2 regions of the Caballeronia sp. ATUFL_F2_KS9A genome follow, and region 2 is predicted to be linked to the other one. Evidence: predicted binding sites of a transcription regulator. Region 2 holds the regulator's gene; the other holds the start of a gene.

Region 1 (4,416 bases), on a different contig from region 2:
CAGCACGTCCTTCGTCGCGAGGAACGTGTCGATCATGTCGCGGCGCAGGACGAGTTCGTTGTTGCGCGCGCGGTCCAGCAGCGATTCGAGGATGTGCGTCGTTTCGGTGAGCGCGGTGAAACCGAACGTCGCCGCGCCGCCCTTGATCGAGTGCGCCGCGCGGAAGATCGCCGCGAGGTCTTCCGGATCGGGATTCGCGATGTCCAGAACGAGCAGCAGTTGCTCCATCTGCGCGAGCAGTTCGTCTGCTTCGTCGAAGAAGGTCTGGTAGAACTGGGTAATGTCGAGTGTCATGCTTGAGTCACCATCGGCGCGTGCGTGCGCGAGTTGTCTTGTGCGTTCGCTTTAGTGCTGCGTTTCTTCGGAGAGCGCGGCGACCAGTTCCGTCAGCAGGTCCGGATCGAGCGGCTTCTCGATCCAGCCTGTCGCGCCCGCCGAGCGCGCCGCGTCCTTGAACGGCTCGCCGCCTTCGGTCGTCAGCACGAGAATCGGCGTCGCCTTGTATGCGGGATTTCCGCGCAGCGCCACGATCAGATCGAGCCCGCTTCTGCCCGGCATGTGCTGATCGGTCAGAACCAGATCGAAGCGCTCCGCGAGCGCCCACTCCAGCCCCTCGTCGCCGTCCGACGCAACGGTCACTTGGTAACCCGCCGCCGCCAGCGTCGCCGAGAGGATTTGCCGCATCGCGGCTGAATCGTCGATTGCCAGAATGTGTTTGATCATGTTTGTCTCTTGCCGGGATGACGGTCGAAACGTGTCGACACTTGAGCGTCTTTTTCGAGGTTTTTGCTCACTTCGCCACGGGTCTCACCGCGACGCCGGGAATGAGCTGGCCGAGCGCCGACGACGGATTGCCGTTCGCGTCCGTGCCGTTGTCGAGCGTCGCGCCGCGTGAGCCGTCGTCGCGCAGCATCGACAGCTCCGTCTTGCGATTGAGCACGATCACGCTGATGCGCCGGTTCTCCGGATCGAGCGGATCTTTCTTGTTCAGGTTTTGCGTCGACGCGAGTCCGAGCACGCGCATCACCTTTCCTTCGTCCATGCCGCCCGCGACCAGCTCGCGCCGCGACGCGTTCGCGCGGTCCGCGGACAGCTCCCAGTTGCTGTAGCCCTTGTCGCCGCCCGCGTACTTCACGGCGTCTGTATGTCCCTGCACGACGATGTGATTCGGCACGTCGTTGAGCGAGCGGCCGATCTCGCGCAGGATGTCGCGCATGTACGGCTGCACGGCGTCGCTGGAGAGCGCGAACATCGGGCGCTTTTGGGTATCGACGATTTCGATGCGCAAGCCCTGTTGCGTCGATTCGATGCGGATCTGCTGCTTGAACTGGCGCAGCGTCGGATTGGCCTCGATCGCGGCCATGAGCTTCACCTGAAGGTCGTGCAGGCGCACCTGCTCGCGCCGTTCGAGCTCGCCCTGCGCGGACTTGAGCAGTTCTTCGTCGGTGTCGGACGAGGCGCGCTGCGCGAGCTGCGTGGCGCCATCGGTCTTGCGCGCGGCGCCTGCGTCGGTGCTGGAAATGTCGCGGCCGCCGCCCATGATGATGCTGTTGTCCATGCCGACGGTCTTGCCGCCGACCATCGCGGCCTTGAGCGGCATCTGGAAATATTCGGCGATGCCGCGCCGCTGCACCGGCGACGTCGACGAAAGCAGCCACATCAGCAGGAAGAACGCCATCATCGCGGTCATGAAGTCCGCGTAGGCGAGTTTCCACGCGCCGCCGTGATGGCCTTTCTTGCCCGCGACGACGCGCTTGATGAATATCGGGCGATCGGTATCGTTGCTCATCGCTGTGTCTCGACTATGGCGGAAGTCACTTCGACTTGACCTTGCGCACGTGTTCTTCCAGCTCGGAGAACGACGGGCGCTCCGTCGAGAACAGCACCTTGCGGCCGAATTCCACCGCGATCGCGGGGGCGTAGCCATTCAGGCTCGCGAGGATCGTCACCTTGATGCACTGGAACATCTTGGTCTGCTCCGCGACGCGCTGTTCCGCGACGTTCGCGAGCGGTCCGATGAAGCCGTACGAAAGCAGAATGCCGAGGAAGGTGCCGACGAGCGCCTGCGCGATCATCTCGCCGAGAATCGCGGGCGGCTGATCGGCGGAGGCCATCGTGTGCACGACGCCCATCACCGCCGCGACGATGCCGAACGCGGGCATCGCGTCGCCGACCTTGGTGAGCGCGTGCGCCGGCGCTTCGCCTTCGACGTGATGCGTCTCGATTTCCTCGTCCATGAGGCTTTCGATCTCGAACGCGTTCATATTGCCGCTCACCATGAGGCGCAGGTAATCCGTCAGGAATTCGACGATGTGATGGTCCGCGAGAATCTTCGGGTACTGGCTGAACACCGGGCTCTTCGCCGGATCTTCGATATCCGCTTCGAGCGCGAGCGTGCCTTCCTTGCGCGCTTTCGCGAGCAGCACGTAGAGCAGGCCCATCAGCTCCATGTACATGCTCTTGTCGTACTTCGCGCCCTTGAAGAGCGTCGGCAGCACCTGAATCGTCGCCTTGATGGTCTTGACGTTGTTGCCGAGGATGAACGCGCCGACGCCCGCGCCCGCGATCATCAGAATTTCGACCGGCTGCATGAGCGCGCCAAGGTGGCCGCCTTCGATGGCATAGCCGCCGAAGACGGACAGCAATGTCACGAGCGATCCAATGAAAATCAGCACAGTCGAGTCCTCACGTTTGATGCGGTAAGACCGCCGTTAAGTGGTTTACGGCACTCGACTGGAAAACTTTGGGGCACGGTCAAACCGCTGTAGGTTCCGTGCGGTTTGCCGCGCGACCTTCTCGCTGTTTCGCAAAAATCTGCGTCTCAATCGCTGATTTCCGGCAACTAAATATCGAACTTTTCCTAGCCGCGACACAAAATTTTCCCGTTCGAGACGAAACATCACATTTCCTGCCGATAATACGAACGCGCGTTCAGTTTTGTTGGAGACGCGAAGTCGTGAAATCGGAGAGAACGATGACAAGAGCAATGAAACAGGCCAGCGCGCTCGCGCTGACAGTGACCGCGAGTTCATTCGCCCATGCGGGTTTCGACTGCAGCGGTTCGCGCGGCGGCTGGCGTATGCAGACATCGGATAGCTGGACCGGCTCCGACAAACTTGCCCACGTGGCCGCGTCCGCGCCGTTCGGCGCGCTCGGCGCCTATTTGACGCGCGGCTCGGACCATCCGGTCGTCTACGGCACGTTGATCGGCACTGCCCCGGGCTTGGTGAAGGAAATCGTCGACGGAACCTGCCGCACGGACGGCTTCTCCTACAAGGATCTGGCCGCCGACGCGCTCGGTGCGTGGATCGGCGCATCGGTGACGCATTGGGCGATCATGTATCAGCGCACGCCGCACGGGATGACCGTCGGGCTTTCGTACCACGATCGCTTTTAGACGGACGCGGGCGCGCGGATCAGGCGGCGATCCGCCCCGCTTCGCGGTCCGCGCCCGCCTTGCGCGTCTTGCCCGCGCGCGATGGCGGCTGGCAGAGGCCGCACACGTAACCGGCGCGCAGTTCGTATGCATGTGCGACGAAACGTCCGCGGCAGCGCGTGCAGACGTTGGTCTGGAGCATGCCGGATTCGAAGTAGCGCACGAGCGTCCACGCGCGCGTGAGCGACAGCACGGGTTCGTCGCCGTACAGCGCCGCGTGTTCGAGATAGAGGCGGTAGCTTTTCACGATCGCGTGAATCGTCGGCTGGCTCTTGTCGTTGGCCGCCATGAAGCGATAAATGCCGTGAAACAGCGACGAATGGATGTTCGGCTGCCACGTCATGAACCAGTCCGTCGAGAACGGCAGCATGCCCTTGGGCGGCGACACGCCTTTCAGTTCCTTATAGAGCTTGATGAGACGGTCGCGCGACAGGCTCGTTTCCGCTTCGAGCAGTTGCAGGCGCGCGCCGAGCTCGATCAGCTCGATCGCCAAAGTGATTTCGCGGACCTCCGCGACCACGCTTTTCGTCGCCATCGGGCTTCGCGCGCGGCGTCAGCCGATCTGCTCGACGGGACTGTCCGCCAGCACAATCGCCGCGTGGGCGTGCGCGAGCGCCGCGCTGCGGTCCTTGTCGGCGAGCGACGAAAGGATCGCGTGGTCATCGAAACGAAAGCGGCACAGCAAATGGCTCGACGACGCCACTTTCACTGCCTGCGCGAGCGTCAGCGAAGCCAGAACTTGCGCAACCTGCTCCGAAAGGCCCAGGCGATACATCGCCGAGATGCGGTCTTCCTGAAGAAGCCGCTGAGCGAGGAGCAAGTACGACAGGTTCACCTCGCGGATTTCCGCGAGCGTACTCGTAGTGCTGGTCGTCATCTTTTTCCCCGAATCGAAACGTGGCTGGTCAGGCCCGGCGGGAACGTTTGCTCGAATTCGCAAAGAAACGCGAATGCGGCCCCGCGCGCGTTGTCTGTTGTCG
Region 2 (4,416 bases):
CATGTGGGGCGAGCGCCAGCGCCGCAACCCGACGGGCGGCGCGCTCACGAAGCGTTTGTTCGCCGCCGGTTTCTCGGCGCAGCTCGTCCGCATGATGGTGGACAACATGCCGGAACTCGAGAGCGTCGAAGGCGCGCTCGAGTGGGTGCAGCAGGTGCTCGAATCGAACATTCCGGTGATGGACAGCGAAGACGCGCTGATGGAACGCGGCGGCGTGTTCGCACTGATGGGCCCGACTGGCGTCGGCAAGACGACCACGACGGCCAAGCTTGCCGCGCGCTGCGTGATGCGCTTCGGCGCAAGCAAGGTCGCGCTGCTCACGACCGACAGCTACCGTATCGGCGCGCACGAGCAACTGCGCATTTTCGGCAAGATTCTCGGTGTGTCGGTTCACGCGGTGAAAGACGGCGCGGACCTGCAACTCGCGCTTTCGGAACTCCGCAACAAACATATCGTGCTGATCGACACGATCGGCATGAGCCAGCGCGATCGCATGGTCTCGGATCAGATCGCGATGCTGTGCGGCGCGGGTCATCCGGTGCAGCGCATCCTGCTGCTCAACGCGACGAGCCACGGCGACACGCTCAACGAAGTCGTGCAGGCCTACAAGAGCGCCGCGGACCAGCCGCCGCTCGCGGGCTGCATCCTGACCAAGCTCGACGAAGCGACGAATCTCGGCGGCGTGCTCGATACGGTCATCCGCTACAAGCTGCCGGTGCATTACGTGTCGACCGGTCAGAAAGTGCCGGAGAACCTGTACGTCGCGACCAAGCGGTTTCTCATCAAGAGCGCGTTCTGCATCCCGCGCGACAACTCGCCCTTCGTGCCGCAAGACGAAGAAACGCCTGCGCTGCTGTCCGCGTTGTCCGCGCGCGCCACGACCGAACTGCATGAGGTGCACTTTGGATAAGTTCGTGCTCGACCAGGCGGAAGGCCTGCGACGGCTCCTTACGCGCGCCGGTTCGCGCGTGGTGGCGATCGCGGGCGGACCGGCGGGCATCGGATGCACGTCGGCGGTGGTGAATCTCGGCGCGGCGCTTTCCATCCACGGCAAGGACGTGCTCGTGATCGACGAGCACCGCAACGCGGGATCGGTGAGCCGTCTCGTGGGCACCGAAGACGCGGGCGCGCTCGCCTCGGTGATGTCGGGCCGGCGCATGCTCGGCGATGCCGTCGAGCGCACGCCGTTCGGCTTCTCGCTGATGGCCGCGCCGCGCGACGAACGCATCGTTCACGATGCCGCGCAATGCCGCGCGTTGCTCGACGGTCCGGCGGACATCGTGCTGATCGATGCGCAACTCGATCGCCACGGCGCGCTGTCGACGCTCGCGGCGCAGGCGCATGACTTTCTTATTGTGACGCGGGTAGCCGCGTCGGCGATCACCGAGGCGTATGCGTGCATGAAACGACTGCACTACGCCCATGCGATCGGCCAGTTCCGCGTGCTCGTCAATCACGTGCAGAACCCGGCCGACGCGGCGGTCGCGTTCGACAACCTGTCGGGCGTCGCGAGCCGGTATCTGGCCGTGTCGCTCGTGCAGGCGGGATATGTGTCCGAGGATGCGCGCGTCGCTCGGGCGATGGAACTCTCACGCTGTGCAGTCGAAGCGTTCCCGGCCACGGCCGCGGCGCGCGACTACCGCGCAATCGCGGCGGAGCTCCTGCACTGGCCGATGCGCCCCGCGCCTTATATGCGCGATGCGGGCGGCCAGGCCGACGCGCGAAATCCGGTTAGCGACTCTGTACAGGGCGCGCGGGAGGCGTCGCATCGTGCGGCTGCGCTTCACGACTTTGCATTGAGCAGCACGGCGTCGATGTGATCAAGATAGGTGACCAAGATGTATAACGCCCAAGGCAAACTCTCACAGTCGGAAGTGCTGACGAAATACGCACCGCTCGTTCGACGGCTGGGGCTTCAACTCGTCGCCAAGATGCCGGCGAGCGTCGATCTCGACGATCTCATTCAGGCCGGCATGATCGGCCTGCTGGACGCGGCGAGCCGCTACAAGGAAGATCAGGGCGCGCAGTTCGAAACATATGCGAGCCAGCGCATCCGCGGCGCGATGCTGGATGAGCTCCGCGCGAACGACTGGCTGCCGCGCAGCATGCGCAAGACGTCGCGCGAAGTGGAATCGGCGGTGCACAAGGTCGAGCAGAACCTCGGCCGCGCGGCGAGCGAGCAGGAAATCGCCGAGCACATGAAGATGCCGCTCGACGAATATCAGTCGATGCTTCAGGACTTGCACGGCAGCCAGCTGATCTATTACGAAGACTTCGATCGCTCCGCCGACGACGAGCCGTTCCTCGACCGCTATTGCGTCGATCGTTCGGATCCGCTGTCCGCGCTGCTCGACGACAGCCTTCGCGGCGCGCTGATCGAAGCCATCGACAAGCTGCCCGAGCGCGAGAAGCTCCTGATGAGCCTCTATTACGAACGCGGCCTGAACCTGCGCGAAATCGGCGCGGTGATGGAAGTGAGCGAGTCGCGCGTGTGTCAGTTGCACAGCCAGGCGGTCGCGCGTCTGCGCACGAAGCTGCGCGAGCAGGCGTGGACGAGCGTCGAGGCCTGACGTTCTCTAGCTGATCTCGAAGTCCCGCGTCTCGGCGAAGACCGTTTTCCCTTCGCCGAGACTTTTCGCGCGGTACATCGCGCGGTCGGCGGCGCGCAGCACGGCGGTCATGCCGGTTTGATGCGCGGACGCCGCGCTCGAAAGCAGGCATGCGCCGATGCTCGCCGATACCGACACCGGCCGCTCCTGCACCGACGTAATTTCGCCGAGCGCCGAATGGATGTTGTCGGCCACCGACAACACGGCGTCGCGGTCGCGCATCTGATGCGCGAGCACGACGAACTCGTCGCCGCCCAGACGCGCGATGGTGTCCGACTTGCGCATGCGCTTCGCGAGCGAGTCCGCGAAGGCTTGCAGCAGCAGATCGCCGACGGCGTGACCGTAGGTATCGTTCACTTCCTTGAAGCCGTCGAGATCGATCAGAAGGAGCGCGGTGGCGTGATCGCCATTGGCTTCGGGCGCGTTCATCGCGCGATCGACGACTCTTTCCAGCGCGTACCGGTTCGACAGACCCGTGAGCGGATCGGTCGATGCCTGACGCGCTAGATCGCGATTCGCGTTGCCGAGCCGATCGACGAGCACGCTCAGATACACCGATGCGCCGAGTACGCTCAGCGCGAGCCCGATCGCGGCGGGAAGATTCTCGTGCCACCACGGCTGCCAGACGGCCATCGCCGTGACGATGATGAGCGCCGTCGCGCACGATACGGCGAGCGTGCGCTTGCCGTATCGGCATCCCGAACCGATCAGAAACCAGAACATCACCCAGAGAAGCGGCAGCGCCGTTGCGCCGCCCGCGGCGAGCGCGAGCCCGAGGATCGTCTGATCGGCGATGGTCGTGACGGTCAGGCGCGCAACAGAAGGCGCGCTCATGCGGCTGACGATCAGAAGCGTGATCGCCCCATAAGACACATAGAGCGCGACGAGGCGCGTGGTCAGGAAGGCATCGTGTGAAGGGCGGAGCCACGCGAAAACGCCGTAAGCCAGAAGAACCACCGCTCCCATCCAGACCCGCAGCGTGGCCTGCTCGCGTTCCGGATTCCGGTGTTCGGACCATGCGAAGGCATAAGTCCGGCGTGCCGGTTGATGCGCCTGCTCCATACTGAACCCCTGGATGGTGATTTCTTTCTTTTATCTTGCTGCCAAGTACTGCGGCCCCGTCGCATGGCATCGGCTGAATGGAGTGGTATCGAGTTGCACCGAGCGAGCGATCCGCTATTTTGCAACGTTTTGCGAAGACGCTGTGTTTCGTGTAAGAACAGCTTAAGAACGTCCATTTCTCATTCACGGCGATGCGCGACGAATCCATTTCTTTGGCTGCCGAATGGCTGCCCGTTTGCAATAGCGAAGACGTGCCGGAAGGCGGCGCGCGCGGATTCATCGTGGCCGATGAGCGGATCGTCGTGTGGCGGGACAGCATCGGCGCGGCGCATGCGTGGCGCGATTACTGTCCGCATCGGGGCGCGCAGTTGTCGCTCGGGCATGTGATGCGCGATCAGATCGTGTGTCCGTATCACGGCTGGAGTTACGACATCGAAGGACAGTGTTTGCGGATTCCGTCGAATCCTTCATTGCGTCCGTCGAAGCGCGCGTGCGCGACGACTTTCGTTTGCGAAGAGAAGTACGGCGTTATCTGGATGTGTTTCGGCGAGCCTGCGTATGCGCTCGATTTCTTTCCCGAAGCCGTGATTCCCGGTGGCCGGCGCATCAATCTCGCGCCGCAGACGGTGAGGTCGTCGGCGCCGCGCGTCGTCGAGAATTTTCTGGACATGGCGCATTTCTCGTTCGTGCATGCGGGGATTCTGGGCGAGGACACGCATACGGAAGTGCCCGATTACGAAGTCGT

The links. Region 2 encodes FliA, which starts transcription of late flagellar genes. Its sites were predicted from a motif close to CTAAAGTTTNNNNNNNNNNNGCCGNTA; they were not measured.
Region 1: motA (flagellar motor stator protein MotA) is a predicted target of FliA. The motif match lies at 2,721-2,747, and genes of this name have one in related genera.

The regions. Positions count from the first base shown of each region.
Region 1 is NZ_JALQEK010000001.1:62,836-67,251, reverse strand. It holds gene cheA (chemotaxis protein CheA) at 1-294, opposite strand, end outside; gene NCS67_RS00320 (response regulator) at 346-723, opposite strand; gene motB (flagellar motor protein MotB) at 791-1,789, opposite strand; gene motA (flagellar motor stator protein MotA) at 1,815-2,675, opposite strand; gene NCS67_RS00305 (YfiM family lipoprotein) at 2,987-3,397, shown strand; gene flhC (flagellar transcriptional regulator FlhC) at 3,417-3,971, opposite strand; gene flhD (flagellar transcriptional regulator FlhD) at 3,990-4,313, opposite strand.
Region 2 is NZ_JALQEK010000022.1:1,871-6,286, reverse strand. It holds gene flhF (flagellar biosynthesis GTPase FlhF) at 1-910, shown strand, start outside; gene NCS67_RS12770 (MinD/ParA family ATP-binding protein) at 903-1,820, shown strand; gene NCS67_RS12765 (RNA polymerase sigma factor FliA) at 1,839-2,570, shown strand; gene NCS67_RS12760 (GGDEF domain-containing protein) at 2,577-3,671, opposite strand; gene NCS67_RS12755 (Rieske 2Fe-2S domain-containing protein) at 3,884-4,416, shown strand, end outside.